Regions from separate parts of the Lysinibacillus sp. OL1 genome, predicted to be linked through region 2. Evidence: riboswitches for the same ligand, from Rfam matches in the RefSeq annotation. Region 2 holds a riboswitch; each other region holds the start of a gene.
What was found. A riboswitch is a leader RNA that binds a small molecule or an ion and turns the genes downstream of it on or off. The one in region 2 is predicted to bind cobalamin.

Region 1 (5,451 bases), on a different contig from region 2:
CTTCAGCATAAGCAACCTATAACGGACACCTATTTACAGACCATGCTGGAGAAGGTCAAGCTACCAACAGATATCTTACATGCCTTGCCCTCTGAGCTAAGTGGCGGAGAAAAACAGCGAGTTAATTTATTACGATCCCTTTTGGTCGAGCCACAATTAATCGTATGTGATGAAATTATTTCAAGCCTAGATCGCTTGATTCAACGAGAAATCGTTGATTTATTAAAGACCTTGAATAAAGAAAGGGCAATGGCCATTCTCTTTATCTCTCATGACTTAAAGGCTGTTTCCTATTTATGCGATCGCATTTATGTGATGAAGGCTGGAACCATTGTTGATGAGAGCAACAAAGAGAATAACGGCTTTACCTTCACGGACAGCTATGCAAAAATGCTGTTTCAGGCAATGGATCATTGATTTGGCAAAACACTTCCTTTGAATGGGAAGTGTTTTTTTTATGAGTGAACGAGCGCAGCTCATTTTTCAGTGAACTCCTCAGATATTGTGTAGATCGTATGCGTATCCTCGACATGCATCAAACTACTGTTTTGCCCTTTATCACCTAACCAAAGATGATAGCGATATTTGTTTCCTGCCTTGTCCACTATTTGTACATCATATTCTGGCGAAGCCATATTGACAACACCCTCGTTTTTGACTGTTGTTGCAATGGCTTGTTGGAATAGTGTAAGTGATTCTTCATCCGTATATTCTTTAAAAAAATCAGTGTTCACCTTGTTAAATTTAGCACCAATAGAAATGCTGACCTTAGCTAATTTATCATCTGGTTTTTCATTACATCCTAGTAAAACAACGGCTAGTAGAGACACTAAGGCAGCTATCATTATTCGCAACCACTCACCCCCTCTATAGGCTAAATAATACCACCATTTCCTGTCGTAGCTCTCACTTCTTTGTAATACATTAAATAAACGAGAGCGAAAGGGGACAGATAGTGGGCTTATTTGATGGATTGATCGGCAATGCAAGCGAGGTGAATTTAGAAAAACTACAGGAGGAGGTCCATAATTTATTAATTCCAAACGAGACAGTCAAGAACGCCTATAAAATTATTAGAGACACGTTTATTTTTACCAATAAACGATTAATCCTCATTGATAAGCAAGGAGTGACTGGCAAGAAAACAGAGTATCATTCCATTCCCTATAAAAATATCGTTCATTTTTCAGTCGAAACAGCTGGAACATTTGATTTAGATGCAGAGCTTAAAATATGGGTGTCTGGCAGTCCATTACCGATTCAAAAAAACTTCAATAAGGCGACAAATATTTATAAGGTGCAAAGCGTCTTAGCACAGTATGTTTTGGGGACGTAATGAAGGTGCTAATAGTACATGTGCACAACCAAAAGCCCGCAGATTTGCGAGGCTTTTCTGTCGTGCCAGGAAGGGGTCCGGTGTAACGGATTTTAAATCAGCTTCATGATTACGGTAAGCTCGAAAATACTGTCAAGTGTAAATAAGAGCGCCTTGGCGAAGTTTTATTCAAATACAATCATTTCTCCGACTTCTTTAAACCCGAAGCGTTTATAAATATTTTTTCCATCCTCTGATGCCTGTAAGACTACGGGCTTTTGCTTATCGATTGTTTGACTGAGTAGGAATTGAAACATCTCACTGCCATAACCCTTGCCCCTATACGCATCTTTTGTCATCACATCATAAATCCCATAGCTATGTTTACTGTCGATTAATAATCCCGTAGCGATAGGTACTTCATTTATACAACCAATAAACATGCGAGCATTTGATGCTAGTTTTTCCTGTGAGAATTGATGAAAGTAAATTTCTAATGCATCTCTTTCTGCTGTTTCTCCAAATAAACTTAGAAAAACTTCCTTATATTGTAGAAGCTCTTCCTTGTTACTTACTTCTGTGATGGTAAGATAATTGGAAATTCGTGGACCTGTGTGAAGTGTATGGTCAAGCTTCATCATCATATTTCGCTCAGCTTCCTGTAAATTGCAGTCTTTTATCAGCTGTAGCCAATCATCGCTTAGATAGTTGACATCCACCCACGTGCTGAAGGGGAGCTTATTCACAATGAAATGATTAATCCTTTGTTTAAGATGATTTTCCTTATGAATTATAGGCGATTTCGCTACTAACAAATTAAATGTATCAGTTGGAATATTTGTATTGGCTATGACAAAATGAGCTTCCTCTATAATTTGTCCAGAAACGGCTCGAGTAAATAGTTTCATTTTTTCCTCTAAATTACTCGTTACTAATTGTTGACTTGTTTTCATATTTTTCATCCTTCCACTATTAGAAGTACACTATCTTTCATTATAAAGTCAATGAAAGATAAAAAATACGCAGTTCACCTTTTTTATATCCCGCTATAACTTTATTAGTAGTTTGGAAAATATTATGATATTTGACTTTAGAAAAACACTACTTTACAATTGATTTTAGTAATCTAATAGGAATGTGGAGTACACTCGATTCCTATGACAACTGAATAGCGTGTAGTAATAGGTGTAAATTGCGTGCAATTTGCTTAAAAGGGAAGTCGGTGTGAATCCGACACTGTCCCGCAACTGTAAATGTGAGCGACTTTTCAGCAACCACTGTCAAATGATGGGAAGGGGAAAAGTGGCGATGACCATGAGTCAGGATACCTGCCTGTTACGAGTACACACCATAAACCTACGAGGAATAGGAGGTGGCATGTTGACAAAACAGAATGCTCTGTTCGTCACAGTACGTCAAACGCCCATAGTAAATGAAAGGGTTCATAATCGAACTCGTTCACACATACTTAGGGTTTGTTTGGCATTGTGTGATGAAAGAAGATAAAATGAAGGATTTCCTCAAAAGTAGGGAGTCCTTTTTGTTTTGAAAATATGTACGCAAAGGGGATGCACGTATGACAAATATTCATGTAACGACAACGTTGGAAACGCCTTATGAAGATCTGAACATTTGTAAGCAACCACGCACAGAAGTTGCCAAGAAAGCGAAAACAAGAATGGTGGTCGAGTCTCTGATCGATCAATTATTAGCAACGAAGCTGATTCGCAATGATCGCTTCTTTGAGCAAATCTTATATAATAAAGAAATTATTTGGATACAAAATGGGGATGTGGACGGTCATCTTTTAGCGAAAGCAGCCATAGCAGATGAACTAAAAACAAAGACGAATAGTTTTATGATGTACATGCCGACCAATCCGATTGTCTATGAGGTCAAAGGAGAAGCGTATCACTTAATTACGCGCATTGATTCTACACGCGCAAAGCCCAACCTCGACCGTCTATCATTGGAGCCCAAGCCTGTTTTAAGTGCCGCTCGTGTCAATGACTTATTATGCTCGATTGTCATGCGCTTTTACGAAACATATTTATATGATTTAGCATCTCATCATGACAAACTCATTGCATTTGTGCAGCAGGAATATGCCCAATTTATTGAAGCGGTGCAAGCGTTAAATGATTATCATTTCAACTGGCATCCACGTGGCAACGGTCACGAGCTTTTACTGCAATTAATTGATCATCTACAACTATTAAAAAGTCAACCTGGTAAGGTACTCATTGATTTTACGAACAAGCATGACTATGTAATAGTTGAACCCGCATATTTGTTGGACAATCCAACAAAGAAAGCTGTCGGTGCACTATAAAAACAAGCCCTCCATTTTTTGGAGGGCTTGTAATATCTTATTGTAGGGTAGAGATATATTGATGCCCAAGCAAGAAATACCCGCGCTAGAGCGATGGATACCCGTGGAAGCCGAGGAAATACCCGAAGCGAGCAGGCTCATCCCATCCTACAGGCAATGCATGGCTGCCTGTGCTTCTTGCCATGGAACCGAATATCCTTTGCCCTTAGCACAAAAGATACTAGAGGAACTATACTCAGGGTCGGCATTTTTATCGTAGCCAATCTGTGCAATCACATCCTCTGTATTATGGCACACATCATAGCCATCAAATTGGAGTGTGAGTGCACCTTTCCCATTTGTATAGGCGGCAAAGGTTGTACTGTAGCTCATTAAAGTGGCAACAGGTGCACGACCTGTTAGGATAACATCCGTTTCGGATAAAATCGGGTCATCGAACGTGCCAGCTGCTTGCTGAATATCAGTCATCATACGACCGATAAAGTCATTTGAAGCTTTCATTTTAAAGCGATAATAGGGTTCAAGTAGGACATTTTGTGCCTGCTCCAGCCCCTGACGCAGGGCACGGAAACTGGCTTCACGGAAATCTCCCCCCGATGTATGTTCATTGTGCCCGCGACCTGTTAGAAGTGTAAAATGAATATCTGTTACAGGGAAGCCTGTCAGTAGCCCATGATGGTCACGCTCAAACAGATGCTTTTCAACAAGGCGCTGATTGCCTACAGATAAATGATCGGCATGACAGGCATTGGTGAAGGTATTACCTGTTCCACGTGGATTTGGCTCCATTAATAAATGAACTTCTGCATAATGCTTGAGGGGCTCGAAATGACCATAGCCCGTTACGGTCGTCGCAATGGTTTCCATGTATAAAATTTGCGGCTCACCAAAGGAGACAGCTAATGAAAAACGCGTCATTAATACCTCTGTCAGGACCTCCAATTGAATGGCACCCATAATATGCACATGGATTTCCTGAAATTTTTCCTGCCAGACCACACGCAAGGACGGCTCTTCTGCTTCGAGTAACCGGAAAATCTGTAGCACTTCCTTGATATGCTGATCACCCTCATATTGAACCTTTGCCTGTAAAGTTGGGACAAGCTCATAGGGCTGTGATAGCATCGTTGTACCGATTCGATCCCCAATGTTTGCCTGGCTCAGTCCTTTGACAGCGAAAATTTCTCCTGCCTCTACCTGTTGAACGGTCTCAAAGCGACTGCCGTTATAAAGGCGAATTTCGGTCACTTTTTCTGTTACTTCGTCAAATGAAAATTCATCTCGTACATGCAACGAGCCCTTGGTTGCCTTCATAAAGGTTAAACGCTGGTGACCATCATGACGAATCTTAAAAACCTCGCCCTCAAATGGGGCATCCTTGTCAAAATGGGAAGCCGTTAACAGCGGGAGCTGGTCAAGAAATTCCTGAATGCCCTCATCCTTTAAGGCCGAGCCAGCAAAGCAAGGGAAGGCACCTTCATTTTTAATCATTTCCTTTAATTGAGCAAGACACTGTTCATGCTCCAATGACTCATATAGAAAGGCATCAAGCAATTTTTCGTCGCGCTCCGCCAGCCATTCCATAATATTATTTGATACATAGTCTGCTCGCAGTGGCTCATCGATGAACAAAACATGCTGAGAGCAATCTTTGCGAAGCTGGCTGATGACAGCCTCCATATTGGCACCCTCACGATCCATTTTGTTGATAAAGAAGAAGGTAGGGACATGGTATTGACGTAAAAGTTGCCACACTGTTTCTGTATGGCCCTGTATCCCTTCGACAGCGCTAATGATAATAATG
Region 2 (5,451 bases):
CGTGACCATAAGTAAGATCATAGCCTTTCTCGCCCAAATCTTGCGCGGTCATTTCTAAAATCGCTTCTATTTGATGCGGTTTTAAAGATGGGTCTTTGGATTTAAGAAGAGAGGCGATACCTGCCACGACAGGAGAGGCCATGGATGTTCCACTAAACTTGACAAAAGATGATCCTTTCTTCGCATCATGAACGGTACTATAAATGTCTTCACCTGGTGCAACAATATCCACAGACGGGCCGTAATTGGAGTAGCTTGATAGTTTGTTGCGTTCGTTTGTTGAACCAACACTAATGACACCTTCGTAAGAAGCGGGGAAGGAATATTCATCTGTCGATTCATTGCCTGCGGCCGCCACAATTGTAATCCCACTATCAATCGCCTTCTGAACGGCTTCCTTCATCAGGGGAGATTCACCATAGCCTCCTAGACTCATATTAATAACGTCAACGCCCTGCTCAATTGCATAAAGAATACCCTGTGCAATGATGAAATCATTAGCACCTTCTTTGCCATTAAATACATCAATTGGCAGTAACTTTGCATTCGGATTAATCCCATGCCCACCTACGCCATTATCTTTTGCTGCGGCGATAATACCTGCCACATGTGTTCCGTGATCGCCTGAATAGGTAGTATTAGCAGGTGCTGCTGCATTATAGGGTGGGAGTACTTGTGACTTTAGATCGGGGTGTTTAAAATCTACACCAGAATCAATGACAGCAACTGTGACATCATGGTTGCCTGCTAATTCTAGTGCCTTATCCATTTGCAGTAAGTTTAAATGATACATCTCTTGTTTTTTAGGATCAGCTTCTTTATTAAAAGAATGATAGATGTAACTAGGAGATACACTTGATATTCCGTTTTGCTTTAAATAGTAAGAGACGGCTTTTTCGATCGATACGCCTTTATTTAGTTGTACAACATCATACCCTAATGAAGGAATGGAGCGGATGACCTTGGAGCCAATTTTTTTATGTACGTTTTTATCAAGACCTGAATGCTTGATAACAATTGTATCCTTACTCATCCATTTTTCTTCATTCTTCTCTGTTTGTTTCGCACTGTTTGCCAGCATGTTTTTCGCTTTATGCTGAGGTGCCTCAGCAAAGGCAGAAGCAGTAGGAACCATGAGTGCAGCAGATGCTACAACAGCGACTGATTTTTTATACCAACTTTTCAATTGTTATCTCTCCTTGGTGTTATAAATTAAATCTCGACTATATTAATACGGACAAAGATTAGAAAAGTTTCGTAATGTAGGAAAATTTTTCTTTGCTATTTTAATTTTTGGTAGGTTTAACGAAAAAACCTAGCATTGTTAAAAGCTTTAGATCATTTCTATTAATTGTTGTAGCTCCTGCTTGGAACGAGGGATGTTGATATTTTCCTGCAATAGCTTCTTTTTTTGCAAAGCTATGACCATTTCAAAAATCCATGGACGTTCAAGATGCGCGCGATGTAACAATTCGTCTTCATAAAACAAGGTGATTGGATCACCGTTATAAATAATTTTTCCAGCCTCCATAACAATGATTAGATCTGCCCATTCATAGGCGAGAGGTATGTCATGGGTTGCTAGTAAAATGGTTCTCTCACCATCATCTAATTTGGCTAAGTATTGTAATACTTGTGTAGCATAATAATTATCAAGACCTGCTGTTGGTTCATCTAACAAAAGGACAGAGGGCTCCATCGCTAAAACACCTGCCATTGCTACACGTTTTTTCTGACCTACGCTTAAAAAATGAATGGGTTTATCAAGCAAATCTTCCACTTCGGTTTGCGCAACGGCCCATGCTATTTTTTCTTCCGTTTTTTCAGTAGACCAGCCGAGATTCAATGGGCCAAATGCTATATCTTGCTTGACGGTCCCTGAAAAAAGCTGATGATCTGCATTCTGAAAAACAATGCCGACTTTTTGGCGTAGGGCCTTTAAAGCTTTTCGACTATATTCCAGATCGTTGCCTTCGAATACAATCGTTCCAGCTGTAGGTTTTAAAATACCGTTAAGATGCTGAAATAAAGTCGATTTTCCTGCGCCATTATGTCCGAGTATGGCGATTTTTTTACCTTTTGGAATGTCTAATGTAATATCTGACAACGCCTTCGTACCATCCGCATAGGCATAAGATAATTGGTTGAGTTCAAAATAAAATGCTGTCATGTAAAATACCCTCCATATACGATGAGGACTAGTAAAATAGCTGCCATGCCTAGCCAATTTTTCTTGCTATAAGAGCCCATCTCTTGCCAGTAGACGGCCTCGCCTCCACGTGATTGCATGGCATTGTTGAGCTCTCGGCTACGCTGAAACATTTCCACAAATAATGCCACAATAAGCATGGAGACAGAGCGTAGCCATTGCATCGGTGAATGATAGCCAAGACGTGCTTGCTGGGCGAGATGTATATTTTGCATGCTTTCTAAAAACATAAAAATAAAACGATAGATTAGTTCGACGAGCTCCACTAATAAAGAGGGGAGTCGCCATTGTCGTAGCACATAACATATTCCTTGTACGGAAGTGGTTAGAATTAAAAAGTATAAACAACTAATGCTGCCAAGGACAATAAAGAACAGCTGTTGCGCTGCTAACACACTTGCATTCCCGATAAAGACAGTCCAATTCCTAAATGTAAACGACCAAATATGGGCAGGGAGTGTATTCGTTGATGATGTAAAGGAAAGTAAAATAGATACGAGACTTGTTAATAAGAAAAAGCTAGGTAGCAATAATAATTTGCCGTAGTATGCAAGCGGAATTTTTGCACCTAAAATGATAAAAGCACTCATTACAAAAAATGTAATGAGTGAAAGTCGTTCATCTCTCATGATGAGCGTTATGAGAAGTAGTCCAAGTGAAAATATCATTTTTTCTAGCGGATGAACGGACGCTAGCTTATTCAGATAGGCATACTTATCAATGAGTAACATAATGGTTAACCTTCTTTGTGTTTGCCACGCATATAGCCGATGAAGTAGCCAATAAAGCCAGCTCCTATAGCTGCCTGTAGCACGAATAATAAGCTTTCGATTTCACCACTTGGTGGCTCCCATAGACTTTCAAACCATGGTTCATATTCCGCATTAATTTCACCAATAGCTGCTTCTGCTTCTCCATCAGCACCACCAAATTCAGCACCTTTTTGTATGAATAAGGGAATGATGGCTAACAACACAACAATTGCTAATAACAATAAATTTTTTTTCATTTGTTAATGTGCCTCCTTTGTTGAGAAAACACGTAACGTTTTTAATTCGCTAACATTGTATTTTTTCAAGAAATTCATCACAATGACCGTTAAAATTCCTTCACTCACTGCTAAAGGAATTTGAGTTAAGGCAAAAATACCTGCAAACTTTGTAAAGGATGCCATAAAGCCTCCAACCTCTGAAGGAAAGGCTAGTGCTAGTTGTACAGAAGTCACAATGTATGTACCTAAATCACCAAGCATAGCTGCAAAGAATATGGCTAGTGAAAATGACAACCCTACTTTTTGAGCCCCTTTAAAGACAAAGTAAGCAATAAAAGGACCAACAATAGCCATAGAAAAGGCATTAGCCCCTAAAGTTGTAATTCCTCCATGAGCTAATAATAAAGATTGAAATAATAAAACGATTGTTCCAATTACACTCATTGCTAGAGGGCCAAAGAGTACTGTCCCAAGTCCTACACCAGTTGGGTGAGAGCAACTACCTGTAACTGAAGGGATTTTTAGGGCGGATAGCACAAAGGCAAAGGCTCCTGAAAGCCCCAAAAGCATTTTGGTTTCAGGATTTTCATCAATGGTTTTTCGAATAGAACGCAATCCTAGAATGATAAATGGGATAGAGATCACCCACCAAAAAATAGCCCATTCGATTGGTAAAAAACCTTCCATGATATGCATGGCAAAGGCACGTTTTGGCACGATTAAAAAGGCCAGTAAAAAATAACTAAGTTTCCACCATGATAATGTCAAAAAGCTTTCCTCCTAACTAATTAATAGATTTTTAGAATATTGCGTGCGTAATTAAAAAAAGCACTTCTCCTTAGGTGGAAAAGTGCATAGCTAAAAAAGCAAATAACAGTCTCATCTGCTAAGCCGCACACCTATCCTCGTAGGTTGAAACGATCACTTATTTTTCGGCAGGTCTCCTGGCTCTAGTTCAATGCTTTATAGGTCTTCCCATCCGTTGGACAGTGACATATTCTATAAAGCTCCCTATTACAGTGGCGGGACCGCGCCGGACTCAAACCGGCTTCCCTTTTAAGCAAAATGACAAGCACTTTGCACCGAAAAACATTCAAATTGTGAGATTTCACGACAAAGTGTAACATGAATTTCCATAAATATGCTATACCTTTTATGAAATTTTTTAAATTAAAGGTCAACGGTGAATATTCTGATAAAAGTTTGTGCGCAAATTATATAGATTGTATAAATTTCATACCTAGTTCCATTCAAAATTGATAAATTTGTCATAAATTTTTAAAGAAATATTGAAATTTTAAAATAATAAGATATGATAAAGACAGTTTTCTATTTAAAATTCTACTAAAAATTTCATATAAAACGTCAATAAGTGCTCGAATAGCTCGAGATAATAGGGAAATTGGTGAAAATCCAATACAGCCCCCGCTACTGTAATAGCTGATGAAATCGCAAAGCCACTGGTACAAACTTGGGAAGGTGCGACAGTAAAATGAAGCTTAAGTCAGGAAACCTGCTTATTTGATTGTGCATGCAAACTTTTCGGAGGGAGAAGTTGAAGCGAAAGCGGGTACCTGTATTTCATTCTATTCGTTTTTATTTGGCTTCTACAAAACCTTTACTCTTCGTTATAGAGTAAAGGTTTTTCTTTTTCCAAAAAGCAAATGAGGGGAGACAGAACATGACAACTTGGAATTTAGAGGGGATGAAAACACATCTCTTTATTTGCAATGGCAGTAGCTGCATGAAAAAGGATGGGGAGGAAATTACCTTAGCCATTCGAGATGAGATACAGCGGCAAGCACTCGATCAGGAAATACATACGACAAGAACGCGCTGTAATGGACGCTGCAAGGATGCTTGTGTGGTAATCGCTTATCCTCAAGGAAACTGGTATCGTGTGCCATCAACAGAGCATGCTAGAACACTAGTACAAGATTTACATCATGAATCCTTATACAACGAACATGTCTTTACACTTCGTGAAGGTACATTACAGCGTACTGCTCAAACAACTGCCATTAAAGGGATCGAAAAGGTGAAAGAGGGGTAACAACATGGCGCAAAAAGGAAAAATTTTCGTAGTAGGCTTTGGACCTGGAGATTTTAAGCATATTACGACACGTGCAGTAGAGGCTTTACAACAAAGTGATATGATTATAGGCTATAAAACCTATGTAGAGCTGATTCAAGATTTAGTAAGTGCAAAATCGATTGTTAGTACAGGCATGACAGAAGAAGTGTCGCGTGC
Region 3 (5,451 bases), on a different contig from region 2:
ACAGTAACACATATGTGTATGGATTTGTGTTTCATCTTTGACACTAGATGTCGCAAGCTTAAAGGAATTGACAGCCCACTCTAAGTAAGCCCCCCATTCCTCCTTTCTAAGCGGTAAACCTTCTCTTAACGCTGGCTCGTCCACTTGAATAATTGATATACCTGCGTTTTCTAGTGCTTCCACCTCTTTACGGAGTGCTAATGCAATTTGATAAGCGACATCTTTACGGGACAAATCATCTCGCACAAAGGACCAATTTAATATTGTTACTGGCCCTGTCAGCATGCCTTTTACAAATCGCTTCGTTAGGCTTTGGGCATAGGCGGATTCTTTTACGGTAATTGGTGAAGCCCATGCAACATCTCCATAAATGATCGGAGGCTTCACACAGCGTGATCCATATGAAACAACCCACGCTTTCTCTGTAAAGGCAAAGCCAGTCAGCTTTTCACCGAAATATTCGACCATATCTGTACGCTCAAATTCACCATGAACAAGTACATCGATATCTAATTCCTCTTGTATGGAGATCCAGCGCTTTGTTTCGTCTTCTAAAAATGTTTCATAGGCTTCATTCGATAATTGTTTCTTTCGCCACGCATTACGATTTCTTTTCACTTCATCTGATTGCGGGAAGCTACCGATTGTAGTTGTTGGAAACAGCGGTAATCCTAAGGCTTGTTGTTGGATCGTTTGTCGCTTCGTAAAATTACTGTGTCGTTCAAAATCTTGCTTTGTCACAGTTTGAACGGCTTGATGAATTAACTTATTTTGGCGGATTGGATGTTTTTTTAGAGCCTCAATCGCCTTCATACTTTCTGAAAAATTATGTTGTAAGGAACCATCTTTATCTCGTCTATATTTAGTCAGCCCCGTGATTTCTATGATTTTCTCATCTGCGAAGGCCAGAGACTGCTTTAAAACAGGGTCAAGTTCATTTTCAAGAGAGGTTGTGATTGGAACGTGCTGTAGGTTACTTGATGGTTGAATCCATAGTTCAGCAGCATGACTTAGCTGTTCAATGGCTTGAATTGTCGCATTGACCTCCGCCAGGTTTGAACGCCAAATATCACGGCCATTCACAACCCCTATTCCTAATACTTTATCCTGCGGGAAACCAAATTGACGAAGTGACGCCATATTTCCTTTATAGCCATGAACAAAGTCCAAACCGAATCCTTGAACAGGCAATGTACTTAATGCTTCATAGGCACTTAAAGCTTCGAAATAAGTCTGTAGCATTATTTTAGCCTCAGGAACGGCAGTGGCTAACTGGTCATACATTTCTTTCACCAGCTTTATCTCTGCTGGATCAAGTGTTAAGACGAGGGATGGCTCTTCTAGCTGAATCCAAGTGGCACCTGCATCCACTAATTCTTTTAATACCTGCGTATAGAGTGGTAATAAAGCTAATAAGTACTCAACCTGTGTTAATTTGTTGTAGCCTTTCGTTAACTTATAAAATGTATAGGGACCAATTAGTGTCGGCTTCGCAATGATACCGAAAGTTTCCTTCGCCTCTAAAAAGTCGGCTAACACTTTATTTTCTGTTAGTTGTAAGGCTTGTCCCTCATACTCTGGAACAATGTAGTGATAATTTGTATTAAACCATTTTGTCATTTCACTAGCTACGGCTGTTTTGTCTCCTCTTGCTACACTGAAGTAGGTATGAAAATCGACTTTACCACCTTGCCAGTTAAAGCGCTTTGGAACTAAACCAAACATCAAAGCTGTATCTAACATTCTATCGTAAAACGTAAAGTCGCCAACTGTCACCATATCGATTCCAAGTTGCAGCTGCTTGTTTATTCTTGATAAACGGATTTTCTTTAATTTTTCCTCAAAGTCCTCCTCAGAAAGTTCATTGCGCCAAAATGCTTCTAGTGCTTTTTTCCATTCGCGTTCCTCCCCTATATAGGGATAACCGATCAATGTACTTGTATAGTTCATGTTTTTAAGCTCCTTTTTTAGAAAAAATAAAAAGCCATTCTCCTATTAGGAAAATGGCTGCATGTTAAAATTAATAATGCTAAAACAATACGAAAAAGTATCTACTTTCGCATAAACGTTATCGCACAGTGCCTATTTGGTCACTTTTCACCACCTATTTCCACGTAGGTATTTGGTGTGTACTAGAAATTGGCAGGTCTCCTGGCTTTCCATCAACACGCCTCACAGCCTTCCCAGTTTCCCCAGTGGCATTTGTGATTTGCTCCGAATTACAGTTGCGGGACAGCGTCGGATTTGCACCGACTTCCCTTTTAAGCCAAACTTTCATTTGGCACCAAGTCTTACACAATATTCAATTATGCTCCTACTATAGCACATATTTCAGAATAGTAGAAATTATTTTTCGACTATTATATAAATTATTTCTATAAATATTATAGGAATTATTGTATAGTACTAAATGAAAATAAGGTTACATTGTATTCTGTAAAAAAATTTGTTACTATAAAAAGACAATTATGAGAGGACTGATGAATGGACAATGAAGAACTAAACTATATTTTTATTTGAATTGAATGATTTCAAACACAAAATATAGGGTTAGTCTATCCATTTTTAACTATCAGTTTGCATTTTATTTGTCATGACACAAATGGCAAATCGCATTAATTCAAAGAAAGACTAATCCTTCCAATGCACAATTGGAGGGATTTTTTCTTGCTTTCATAGTTGATTTTGTACCTTTCATTTACCCATAAAGGAGAGGAAAAAATATGAGCGATTCAGAAACTATTGTAACGCATGTAACACTCCGTATAAGTCGTTAATATCCATCTGCTTATACGGAGAAATCAACCATAGATGGATAGACCGACTTTGTATGAAAAGTAAACTGTTGCAATACAAAGGAGGAATTATCATGTCCATGATACAAGTACAAAACCTAACTTTTTCTTATCCAAGCAGCTTTGACAATATTTTTGAGAATGTCAACTTTCAAATCGATACGGATTGGAAACTTGGATTTATCGGTAGAAACGGACGAGGTAAAACAACATTCTTTCAGTTGTTATTAGGAAATTATGAGTATAGCGGAAAAATCATCTCTTCTGTAGACTTCACTTATTTCCCCTATCCAGTTTCTGATCCAAATAAATATACCCATGAAATATTTGAGGAAATTTGTCCTCAGGCAGAAGATTGGGAATGTCTACGTGAAATAGCTTACCTACATGTAGATGCGGAGGTCATGTATCGTCCTTTTAAAACATTATCCAATGGCGAACAAACAAAGGTGCTGCTTGCTGCGTTGTTTTTGACAGAGGGTCAATTTTTATTAATTGATGAACCAACCAATCACCTAGACACAGATGCAAGAAAGACGGTTTCCGATTATCTTCGCAGGAAAAAAGGATTTATTTTAATTTCACATGACAGAAGCTTTTTAGATGGCTGTGTTGACCATATCCTATCGATTAATAGAGCCAATATTGACGTTCAAAGTGGAAATTATTCTTCTTGGAAGTTAAATTTTGATCGTCAGCAGGAACACGAAGAAGTAACCAATCAACGACTGCAAAAAGATATCGACCGATTAAAACAATCCTCAAAGCGTTCGTCAGGTTGGTCTAATCAAGTGGAAGCCTCCAAAAACGGCACAACCAATTCAGGTTCCAAACTGGACAAAGGCTTTGTTGGACATAAAGCAGCCAAGATGATGAAACGAGCGAAGAACCTAGAATCCAGACAACAAAGAGCTATTGAGGAAAAATCAAAACTGCTAAAAAATGTTGAAAAAACCGAGTCATTGAAAGTAGAGCCATTGGCATATCCATCAAAAGAAATGGTTGTTGTCACGGATGTATCGATTCGGTACGATGACCATATCGTGAATAAGCCTATTAGCTTCAAAGTGGCACAAGGGGATCGAGTTGTTTTAGATGGCAAAAATGGAAGCGGAAAAAGTAGTATGTTAAAACTTATTCTAGGTAATCCCATCCAACATACAGGCTCGATAAAGTTAGCTTCAGGTCTAGTCATTTCCTATGTTCAGCAGGATACATCCCATTTAAAGGGATTGCTATCGGAATTTATTGAAGAGCATGGTATTGATGAGACGTTATTTAAATCAATCCTGCGCAAGATGGATTTTGAGCGTATTCAATTTGAGAAGGATATCTCTCATTATTCTGGTGGGCAAAAGAAAAAGCTGCTGATTGCTAAAAGCTTGTGTGAGAAGGCTCATTTATATATTTGGGATGAACCACTCAATTTTATTGATATCTATTCACGCATGCAGATTGAAGAGCTCATAAAAAGCTCTCATCTCACAATGGTGATTGTTGAGCATGATCAGGCATTTCAACAAACTGTAGCAACGAAAACGATAGCTATGTCGTAAAGAGAAGAATCCATTTATGGATTCTTCCTTTTTAATGATATTGAAACCAATGGATCCATTTAGAATTTGTCTCTTTCACGATATATAGCTCACCTAGTGATGCACTTTGCGCTGGCAGTAAACTTGGAAACCTTAATCGAACAAACCAGGAGTGATTAGCCACATTTTCTCCACAGAAGTTCACCGCCATTTTATAGTAATTCTCCTCCATGCCAGTTAATATGGGCATGGGCTTTATCACCTCAATTTGCCACTCCTGATAATCAGGGCTTGAGCCATATACTTTTGGAATGATGTCAGCTAATGCTTGACTAAGCTCGTCTTTGTCTTTCACCGTTGTTTTCATCAATACATCTGGATTTGGACATTTTAAGCCTTCAGGTTCTGACCCCGAAGTAGCTGTTGGAAATAACAAAAGCATACATAAAAAGGGCAGTATTATTTTTCCCATTGTTCAATTCCCTTTCTTTAAAAATGCTCGATAATTTGCTGTGATTGGTGCACTCTATAAAGTATCATCCTGCAGAAAGGTCACTATTCCATGAAAAAATTTGCTTATGTTTTAATGTTTATCTTCACTATGTTCATTCTGCCATGTAAGATTTATGCGCAAAGTGAACAAGCTGATGAGCAACTAATCAGGGACACATTCATTACAATCCTTAATCCATTTATTGAAAAGGAAATTGATCATTACTATGGCTATCCTAAGCAGTATGGCTTGTATGATGTGAAAATTTTAAAAATTGTCAAAGAAAGTCAGTTTAGCTTTAAAGTTAGCGTGGAAGTTACGACCTTTGAGCATGCGCATTCCCCACCCTACAGTAAGGAAATCATTACGTTTGAAGTCAGTCCAACTGGTGTCATCACACTTCGCTATATACATGAGGCAGATGATGTAGAAAAGGCAATAAACGCATTCTATAGGGCAACACTGTTAGATATACAGTAGAGTTTTAAGCTGGACTTAGCATCTTATACTTCCTACCGATACGATCAATTGCAATATCAAGCTGAAATTAATAATGATATGAAATCCCTTGCTATGATTGCAGAGGAAATAGTGACCCATATTTTATTTCCTGAGCGAAAGATTCCCT

Region 1: it holds a riboswitch for cobalamin, as region 2 does, so the genes downstream of both, EW028_RS06565 (hypothetical protein) here and EW028_RS15665 (energy-coupling factor ABC transporter permease) in region 2, are expected to answer to the same signal.
Region 3: it holds a riboswitch for cobalamin, as region 2 does, so the genes downstream of both, metE (5-methyltetrahydropteroyltriglutamate--homocysteine S-methyltransferase) here and EW028_RS15665 (energy-coupling factor ABC transporter permease) in region 2, are expected to answer to the same signal.

The regions. Positions count from the first base shown of each region.
Region 1 covers NZ_SJDS01000002.1:439,190-444,640, reverse strand. The annotation lists gene EW028_RS06585 (ABC transporter ATP-binding protein) at 1-417, shown strand, start outside; gene EW028_RS06580 (YhfM domain-containing protein) at 477-845, opposite strand; gene EW028_RS06575 (PH domain-containing protein) at 956-1,336, shown strand; gene EW028_RS06570 (GNAT family N-acetyltransferase) at 1,501-2,268, opposite strand; cobalamin riboswitch at 2,482-2,665, shown strand; gene EW028_RS06565 (hypothetical protein) at 2,892-3,647, shown strand; gene EW028_RS06560 (elongation factor G) at 3,795-5,451, opposite strand, start outside.
Region 2 covers NZ_SJDS01000008.1:174,953-180,403, reverse strand. The annotation lists gene EW028_RS15685 (S8 family serine peptidase) at 1-1,186, opposite strand, end outside; gene EW028_RS15680 (energy-coupling factor ABC transporter ATP-binding protein) at 1,334-2,170, opposite strand; gene cbiQ (cobalt ECF transporter T component CbiQ) at 2,167-2,940, opposite strand; gene EW028_RS15670 (energy-coupling factor ABC transporter substrate-binding protein) at 2,946-3,218, opposite strand; gene EW028_RS15665 (energy-coupling factor ABC transporter permease) at 3,222-3,968, opposite strand; cobalamin riboswitch at 4,118-4,302, opposite strand; cobalamin riboswitch at 4,554-4,735, shown strand; gene EW028_RS15660 ((2Fe-2S) ferredoxin domain-containing protein) at 4,882-5,253, shown strand; gene cobJ (precorrin-3B C(17)-methyltransferase) at 5,258-5,451, shown strand, end outside.
Region 3 covers NZ_SJDS01000002.1:262,988-268,438, forward strand. The annotation lists gene metE (5-methyltetrahydropteroyltriglutamate--homocysteine S-methyltransferase) at 1-1,950, opposite strand, end outside; cobalamin riboswitch at 2,125-2,304, opposite strand; gene EW028_RS05710 (Lsa family ABC-F type ribosomal protection protein) at 2,870-4,351, shown strand; gene EW028_RS05715 (hypothetical protein) at 4,383-4,802, opposite strand; gene EW028_RS25540 (DUF3888 domain-containing protein) at 4,893-5,303, shown strand; gene EW028_RS25545 (hypothetical protein) at 5,352-5,451, shown strand, end outside.